DNA from 2 places in the Idiomarina sp. 29L genome. Region 2 is predicted to be linked to the other one. Evidence: predicted binding sites of a transcription regulator. Region 2 holds the regulator's gene; the other holds the start of a gene.
What was found. Region 2 encodes ArgR, which controls arginine synthesis, uptake and breakdown. Its sites were predicted from a motif close to ANTGAATANNTATTCANT; they were not measured.

Region 1 (4,730 bases), on a different contig from region 2:
TAACTATTTAATTAGCTTTCCGTTTGCGCGTAAAGCTCGCTCTGCGGCCGATGGTATTGAAGATGAGGAGAAGGAGCAGCGCCGTCAATTACTTGAGGTAGAGCGTCTAAACTACGAAGAGCGTGACAGAAAGGCGCAAGCACGCCAACGTTTTTCAGATAAAATTTCAGCAGAATTGCATGAGGAAATTTATCACCGTGCCTTGAAAACAATTGAAGACGGTGACTATGTTCGCGAGCGTTTAATCCCTCTTCCGGAAAAGCTGCCTGAACTTCTCGATACCCTCAGTTTAAAAGCCGCTTCAATGCGTCGTATTGAGTCTATCGTGCAGGGCATGGATTGGTTTCATACTGGCTTGCTGCGTACCGTTAATCAACCTCCGTTTATTGATCGTAACAAGCAGGTAAAATTGGATAACTTGCGGGTGGCAATGAGTTTTGTGGGTACCGAGAATCTTCGGCTACTGGCACCAGCTTACATTATGCAAAACTGGTTACCGCCGTCGACACAGCCGTTTACGTTGTTTCGCAGAAAAGTCTGGGAGCATTCTCTGGGTACCGCTATAGCGGCTCATAACATTGCGGTGGAAAGAAAGTTAAAAGATCCGATTTTGGCTTACACCATGGGGATGTTCCATGAGCTGGGCAAAATCGCGCTAACTAAGCTGTACTTGAAGCTGTTTGATGACGTGCAGCGTGAGTTCGCGATGGCCTCAGTTAACGACAAGTCTCCGGAACGACATAATGCGCTTGTTCAGTTAACGCCGGACGAGCGTTTTTTGCGGGACTTGATGTTAGAGAAAGATAAAGAAGTGAGTTATTTGGTTGCCGAAGGCTGGGGGTTGAAGCGGGTGCCAGTCAGCAAGCATTTGCTCGATTTTACCCAAGCAGACAGAACAACACCTCACTATGATTCCGAGTATGCTGAGGTATTAGCTCAGGCAAACGCTTATTGTGAATTCCGCATGATGCGGGAAGTCGACTTAGCGAGTCTGGAAGAAGGTAAGCACATATTGAACAAGTATTCGGTGTCGGCGGAAACGCTCGCCCGGCTAAATAACGTGAGTTTAAAACGTCCGCCAATCATTGTTCCTGACTAACATTCGAAGTCGGTGTCAATGAGCAGGTGACTAAACACTTCGGTTATATGCTCTTCCGGGTCGGTAAAACGAACACCAATACCGATTCGGCCCACTTCTTTACGCTGGTTCATAATTTGGCCGGACAGTGTCAACGGCTCTCTTTGCGACCCTGAGCCAATGTTTACCTTGATATTCATGTGCGTCACATTGCCTGCTGCGTTTTGAGCTTTAAAGAGTATTCTGCAACCTGCTGAGGAAATATCGACAATGACACCACTGGCAAGCTTTTTACGCTCTCCCGGTTGAGCGGCTGCTGAGGTAACATCAACGGGGATGTGCGTGCTGACGCGCTTTTGAGCCCGCAGTGCGCGCTGTTCAACTTCTTTAGGGTAGTCAAGGTAAACGAGTCGAAAAGGAAAGTTGGTTACCGCTCGTATTTTACTTTTAAAGGCAATGCACTCACCAGCTTCACCTTCCAGAACCAAGCGAACAATGACCGGGTTTCCTTCATACAAAACGTCAACATAGCTCCCATCGGTTTTGGGGTTGGGCTGCTTCAACAATAAGTAGCGACCGCTGTCAAAGCCGATAAGCTGGAGTTTCGTGCGTACTTTGGTGGCAGATGCAAACTCAACGTCGATCATATCGCCCGGACGTAAGTAATTTAACTTCATATGGGGCTGAGATGATTCTGGTATTGTCGGTGTTTCTTTTTCCATAGCCTCTGCCGAAGTTGTATAGGACTAGTTTCAGGCTAAAAGAAGAACGAACAAAAAGCAATGCAATTCATGATAAAGAGTTGTTAATAAGTTTTACAACACGAAACTTAAAGAAAAAAGTGTGAGTAAAGATTCAGTCACTATTCGCGCTTAAGCATAACTATTCAGTTAAAACGCAATAAATTCCCAAATGCTGATATGAAAAGGGGTTTGAAAGGAATTAACACAGACAAGCTGGTCAAATTTTGGCATAATAGCGCCCTTTTCAAGACATTCATTTGTTGACACCTTTGTTAATTCGCATGAGCGATAAGGACGAGAGTAATGACAGACAAAATGGCAGTAAATCGCGAAATGTTTAACGACGTTATGGTTCCAAACTACAACCCAGCGTCAATGATCCCAGTTAAAGGCGAAGGCGCCCGAGTGTGGGATCAAGACGGCCGCGAGTATGTGGATTTTGCCGGCGGTATTGCTGTTAACTGTTTAGGTCATTGTCACCCGGCAATGGTGTCAGCGTTACAAGAGCAAAGCCAAAAGTTGTGGCACTTAAGTAACGTATTTACTAATGAGCCGGCTATTCGCTTGGCTAAAAAATTAACAGACGCTACTTTTGCTGACCGTGTTTACTACGCAAACTCTGGCGCAGAAGCCAACGAAGCGGCACTTAAGCTGGCGCGTCGCTGGGCCATTGAAAAGCACGGCGAGCATAAGCAAAAAATTATTGCTTTTACTAAAGGTTTTCACGGTCGTACTTTCTTTACGGTAACCGTTGGTGGTCAACCGGCGTACTCAGACGGCTTTGGTCCAAAACCAGGCGCTGTTGAACACGTTGACTATAACGATGCTGAAGCGTTGAAAGCACTTATTTCTGACGACACGTGTGCCGTTATGATGGAGCCGCTGCAGGGTGAAGGTGGTGTGGTAGCGCCAGACGTTGAGTTCGTGAAAACTGTGCGTGAATTGTGTGACCAGAATAACGCACTGCTTATTTTCGACGAAGTTCAAACGGGTTTTGGCCGTACCGGCACACTTTACGCTTACGAGCAGTTAGGCGTAACACCTGACATTTTAACTTCTGCTAAAGCATTGGGCGGCGGTTTCCCAATTGGCGCTATGTTAACGACTAAAGAAATTGCAGAGCACCTGAAACCAGGAACGCATGGCAGTACTTATGGTGGTAACCCGTTAGCTTGTGCTGTTTCTGAAGCGGTATTCGATATTGTGAACACCAAAGAAACGTTGGACGGCGTTAAAAAACGCGAGCAGCTTTTTAAAGAAGAACTGCAGCGCATCAATGAAAAGTATAATGTCTTCAGTGAAGTTCGTGGCCAGGGCTTGTTGCTGGGCGCGGCGCTCAACGAGCAATATGAAGGTAAAGCACGTGAGTTCTTGTTAGCGGGACAAGAGCACGGCGTGATGGTATTGGTAGCGGGTGCAAACGTTGTACGTTTTACCCCATCGCTCATCATCTCTGAAGACGATATCAAAGAAGGCCTGCAACGCTTTGAAAAAGCCGTTGCTCAGGTTGCTGGTTAATTACTGAGGCGTTTTTATGTTGCTAATCAGACCCATTAAGCCGTCAGATTACGAAGCGCTTTATCAGTGTGCGATTGAGTCGGGGCACGGGTTTACCTCGTTGCCCGTCGATCAGTCGTTATTAGAGCGCCGTATTGATCGTGCCCAAAAAGCTTTTCGAAAGGAAAGCGTCGAAACACCGGGTGACGAAAGTTACTTATTTGTGATGGAAGACACCGAAACCGGAACCATCGCGGGTGTGAGTGGTATTGAAGCTGCGGTGGGTCTGGATGAAGCATTTTGGCATTACCGTCTCGGTAAAGTCGTGCATCATTCAGAAAAGCTTAATATCTATAATGCATTGGAAACTTTGACCTTGTGTAACGACTACACGGGTGTGTCAGAGTTGTGCACTTTGTTCTTGCGCGAGCCCTATCGCCACAATATGAACGGTCGCACGTTGTCGCGTTTCCGTATGTTGTTTTTGGCTCAGTTTAAGCAGCGTTTTAGCGACTGGGTGATTGCAGAAATGCGTGGGGTTTCCGACGACAATGGCGATTCACCGTTTTGGACCTGGTTGGAAGATAATTTCTTTTCCATGGATTTTCCAAAAGCGGATTACCTAAGCGGTATCGGCGATAAAACCTTTATTGCTGAGCTGATGCCACGCTTTCCAATTTACACGAACTTGTTGAGTGAAGACGCTCGTGCGGTTGTCGGAAAAGTACATGACAACACGCGACCAGCGCTTAAATTGCTGGAGTCGGAAGGTTTCCGTTTCCGTGGCTTTGTCGATATTTTTGATGCGGGCCCAACGGTAGAAGCCGAGGTCTGCAACTTAAACAGTGTAAGAAACAGCAAAGTGGTAACTGTGAGTGTTAAAGAACAAGTGCCTGAAGTTGAAGCAGCGGTGCCACATATTGTCTGTAATACTCAGCTTGAAAACTTTCGAGCCACCAAACTGTTGTTAGCAGAAGGTGCAGATGAGCTGATTCTCGATAACGAGCAAGCCGAAAAAATGCATTTAAGTGACGGCGACGACGTTCGAGTTGTCGCACTTTAAGCAGGAGTTAAATTTATGACAAACAGTATTCAATTTATTAATGGAGCTTGGGAAGCGGGCGAAGGTCAGAAGTTCGACTCGGTCGACCCAGCTCGAAATGAAGTTATTTGGTCTGGTGAATCAGCCAGTGCCAACCAAGTTGAAAAGGCGGTAATGGCCGCTCGTGAAGCGTTTCCTGAGTGGGCTGATAAGTCTGTCGACGAGCGCTTGGCAATTTGTAAAAAATTCTCGGAGTTACTGGAAGAAAATAAAGAACACTTGGCGCGCACAATGGCGAAGGAAACGGGCAAACCCGTTTGGGAAACTCGCACGGAAGTCGGCGCAATGATGGGCAAAGTAGCGATTTCAG
Region 2 (4,730 bases):
GCTCATCCACGAGGGCTTGACGAAGGCCATCCCTGGCCTTCGACACTCTGCGACAAAAGCTATCAACACTCATAACGCTCACAAATAAGCAACCTGCCCCCTTTTAGCCATTTCTGTAGCCTGATGCTATTGCATCAGGCTACATACCTTTCAGTAAGTAGCGCGGAAATATTGGGGTGGGTCAGTCTTGGCGAAAAGTCATTGCAGGGTTATCTGGAGAAAGTGTGCAGCGCCAAGGATGGCGCTGCCCAAGCCATACAGGGACGTACTTGCAGGCGTCTTTCGGAAGATAACCTGCAATGGCCAGCCAATGCTGGCCCGCCCCAATATTTTCAAGAGCGGATAGCTGAAAGCTTAGCTGGCGAAGTCGATGCCTTTTTGGATATCGCCTTTCAGACCGTCGAGCATGTCGTCCATGCATTTTTGTTCGAAAGCGCTTAGCTTACCGTAAGACAGAATTTCTTCAGCGCCGTTTTTGCCTAAGCGTACTGGCTGCGCGAAGAACTTAGCGTTGTCGCCCGGACCTTCTACATAGGTACACTCAACAGTGTCCTGACCTTGCAGGCCTTTCAGCAATGACAGAGCAAAGCGCGCTGCAGCCTGACCCATAGACAGGGTTGCTGAACCGCCGCCGGCTTTTGCTTCGACAACTTCCGTACCTGCGTTCTGGATACGGTGAGTTAAGTCTTTGATTTCTTGCTCGGTAAACTCAACACCTTCAACCTGAGACAGCAATGGCAGAATCGTTGTACCACTGTGACCACCAATAACCGGTACGTTTACGTTTTCTGGATTCAGACCACGCAGCTCACCAACAAAGGCTTCTGAGCGGATAACGTCCAGAGTGGTGACACCGAACAGCTTACGCTTGTCGTAGCAGCCTGCTTTTTTCAGAACTTCAGCAGCAATTGGCACGGTGGTGTTTACTGGGTTGGTAATGATACCAACACAAGCGTCAGGACAGTTGTCTGCAACACCTTGTACTAAGTTTTTAACGATGCCTGCGTTCATGTTGAACAGATCAGAGCGATCCATACCTGGCTTACGTGGTACGCCAGCAGGAATTAATACGATGTCGCTGCCAACTAATGCTGACGCAAGGTCGTCTTTACCGAAGCCTGTGACTTTTACGTCGGTAGGGATATGGCTTAGATCAACCGCAACACCTGGAACTACTGGCGCAACGTCATACAAAGATAACTCTGAACCTGCTGGAAGTTGTGTTTTCAAAAGTAATGACAATGCCTGGCCGATACCACCGGCCGCACCTAATACGGCTACTTTCATCTCAGACTCCGTTTTGTTTGTCGATTAGAACTGCATAAACATGCAGAATTTGGTGCAAAACTGTACTTGAATACGCTGTTAAATACAACTGACAAGCCTTTTATAACAAAGCTCGAATAGCGTCACAGAATGCAGTAAACTGGTCGCATTATAGCATAAAATGACAGTCAGGAAGCGGCACGATAATGGTGAAAGATCAATTAATTGACGCCTTCAAAACGTTACTGCGTGAAGAGCGTTACGGCTCGCAAGGCGAAATAGTTAATGTACTGAAAGAGCAAGGCTTTGAGAGTATTAGCCAGTCAAAAGTGTCGCGTATGCTGAGTAAGTACGGCGCCGTCAGAACCCGTAACGCGAAGCAGGAAATGGTTTACTGTCTGCCGCCCGATTTAGCGGTGCCCTCTACTAAAGCACCATTAAGCCAACTTGTACTGGATATTCAGCATAATGATGTGATGGTCATTATTCGCACCAGTCCCGGCGCCGCTCAACTCATTGCTCGTTTACTCGACTCGGTTGGTAAAAAAGAAGGCGTACTGGGAACCATTGCCGGCGACGACACTATTTTTATCGCACCGGTGAAAGTACAGGATATTGACTTCACGCTGCAAAAAGTCAAAGAACTGTTTGCGAATCAGTCTGTACTGCCGTCTTCTTGAGTGCTCGGTAACTCACGGTTTTCAGATAAAAACCGTATCGACGGCACAAAGAAACTTGAATTTAACACCGCCTGAGAGTAATCCAGCACCGGATCATACTGCCCTTGTTCATCGGCGTAGTAACGAATCTTCAGCCACTCGACCACACTCTTTGGCGCATGAGAAAAATACATACCCAATAACCCTTGTTCACGTAAGTCTCCCCAGGGCATGTTCTGCCGCAACAAAGGTATTGGCTGCTCTTTCTTGTCCATCAACTTCGCTTTAGCGGCGTGGGTAACGCCATCAATCATTGCCTCCGGCAACCGTTCACCGGAGACTTTTTCCCGCCCCATGATCTGCTCTTGTTTTTCAGGGCCTAAATAATCCCATCGGCGCAGGTCATAACGAATTTTCTGGACAAACAAATAACTGCCATCAACAAAGTCGCTATCGTCGTTTGCATTAATAAGCGCGGCCTGACGTTTACGCATCCCCCTTGGGTTATCCGGCGCATCAATAAAGCCCATTAAGTCACGTCCGTCTAAATAGCGAAAAGAGCGTATCTGTTCAGCCACTTCTATGTCGTAGCCAAACCACTCCATAATGGTTCGGCCGGCGAGATAATTAGCGTCGAAGCGATCACATCGAATATGGATAATAAGATCGAATGGATGCCGCGGTGCTTCACGGTCGGAATCACTTAGTTCAGGAAAGGTCTGTAAGTGCAACGGTCGTTTATGCGGATACAGTATGTCCCAATATTCCGCCCCAATACCGACAAAGCCCGTCAGCATGGCTTCTGAAAAACGGGCGTCGAGGTCCTGGACAATAGAGGGAAACCGCGACAACTTGCGGCGTAAGCTCTCAACATCGTCACTCATGACGTGACAAAACAAGGTTAAGCCGTGCAAATTTGGCTCGGCGTATATCCCTGATTGCGCTTTATCCACCCTTTTCTCCCGTTTAACTATTATTATTGTGAGTTCACTGCATTGTTTTTTACATTAACTCATGCAAAAGGCATTATAGAATGCCTGTATTCGTTATGACACCGCAAGGAAAAATCATGCGTAATCTGATTCTTATTGGAAGTTTATTAGGGTTAACCGCCTGTGCGACAACAACGTCACAGCAACCGACCCAACAAAACGTTGCACAACAGAGCGTTGCTGAGCAATTTCATCAGTTGGCAGACAGCATCTGGGAAGGAATGAATGAATCCAGCGATACCGAGCTGACCGATATGTCTCCGGAGGCGCTTAAGGCTCGATACGAGAAACAATCAAAGTGGCTGGAGCAACTGGACGCCATTAACGTGAGTCAGTTAAGCGATGAAGATAAAATTAACCACGCGATGATTCGCTATTCGCTAAAAAACCGTGTCGACGAATACCGCTTCAATGCGCATTACATGCCGTTAACCGCTGAAGGCAGCTTCCATAGTTCACTGGCGTTTATGCCGTCATACACGTCTTTTAACTCAGTTGAAGATTATCAGAACTATATTTCAAAGTTACGCAGCATTCCGCGCTACATGGAGCAACAGACACACTGGCTAAGAAAAGCGATAGACGAAGGTTACACACAGCCAGCAGCAGCTATGGCAGGGTTTGAAGAGAGTATCTTGGCCTACATTGTTCAGGACGCCAAAGAAAGCGTTTACTTTTCGCCATTTGTACAGCAGCCCGGCTTTGTCGACGACGTTGAGTGGGAAGCATTAAAAGCTGACGCAGTAACCGCCATTGACGAGCAGGTTATGCCAGCGTACGACGACTATTTTACGTTTATGGTCACCGAATACTTACCGAACGCACGCGAAAGCGTTGGTGCCAGTGAACTGCCTAACGGTGAAGCGTTTTACCAAAACCGTATTAAGCATTACACCACACTGGATATGACCGCTGATGAGATTCATGAAATAGGCTTGCAGGAAGTCGCTCGTATTCGCGGTGAAATGCTCGAAGCCATTGAAGCAACCGGCTTTGATGGTGACTTTGACGAGTTCGTTGAGTTTCTGCGTACTGACGACCAGTTTTATCCTGAAACCGCAGAAGAATTGTTGCACTATGCGGCTTGGATTGCGAAGAAGATGGATGGACAGTTACCTAAGCTGTTCAAAACCTTACCGCGTAAACCGTATGGCATTGCTCCGGTTCCTGAAGAGATTGCGCCGAAGTACACCACCGGCCGTTACTCTGGTACCAACCGGGACGACCGCGCTGGTTTTTATTGGGTAAACACTTATGCATTAGACCGTCGTCCGTTATACCAGATGGAAGCACTGACGTTGCACGAAGCAGTCCCGGGCCACCATTTACAAAATGCCATTGCGGGAGAGTTAGAAGACTTACCTGAGTACCGTCAGCAGACTTATATTTCCGCGTTTGGTGAAGGCTGGGGACTGTATTCAGAGTACTTAGGTCTGGAAGCCGGTTTTTATCAAGACCCGTACAGCAACTTTGGTCGCCTAAGCTATGAAATGTGGCGTGCCGCACGTCTAGTGGTGGATACCGGTATGCACGCTAAAGGCTGGAGTCGTGAGCGGGCAATGGACTTTATGGCCAACAACACCGCGTTGTCGTTGCATAACGTGAAAACCGAAATTGACCGTTACATTACCTGGCCAGCTCAAGCGCTGTCGTACAAGTTGGGTGAGCTGACGATTAAGCGTTTACGCGCTGAAGCAGAGCAACAGCTGGGCAATAAGTTCGACATTCGTGAGTTCCACGACGCGGTACTGGAAAACGGCAGCGTGCCGCTGAAAGTACTCGAGCAACACATCAACGACTGGATAGCTGAGCA

Region 1: EST55_RS12025 (aspartate aminotransferase family protein) is a predicted target of ArgR. The motif match lies at 1,952-1,969, and genes of this name have one in related genera.

Annotation. Positions count from the first base shown of each region.
Region 1 covers NZ_SDJS01000005.1:276,134-280,863, forward strand. The annotation lists gene EST55_RS12015 (HDOD domain-containing protein) at 1-1,099, shown strand, start outside; gene EST55_RS12020 (flagellar brake protein) at 1,096-1,800, opposite strand; gene EST55_RS12025 (aspartate aminotransferase family protein) at 2,137-3,339, shown strand; gene astA (arginine N-succinyltransferase) at 3,356-4,381, shown strand; gene astD (succinylglutamate-semialdehyde dehydrogenase) at 4,397-4,730, shown strand, end outside.
Region 2 covers NZ_SDJS01000002.1:263,789-268,518, forward strand. The annotation lists gene mdh (malate dehydrogenase) at 355-1,287, opposite strand; gene argR (transcriptional regulator ArgR) at 1,473-1,946, shown strand; gene EST55_RS04925 (Dyp-type peroxidase) at 1,922-2,878, opposite strand; gene EST55_RS04930 (DUF885 domain-containing protein) at 2,995-4,730, shown strand, end outside.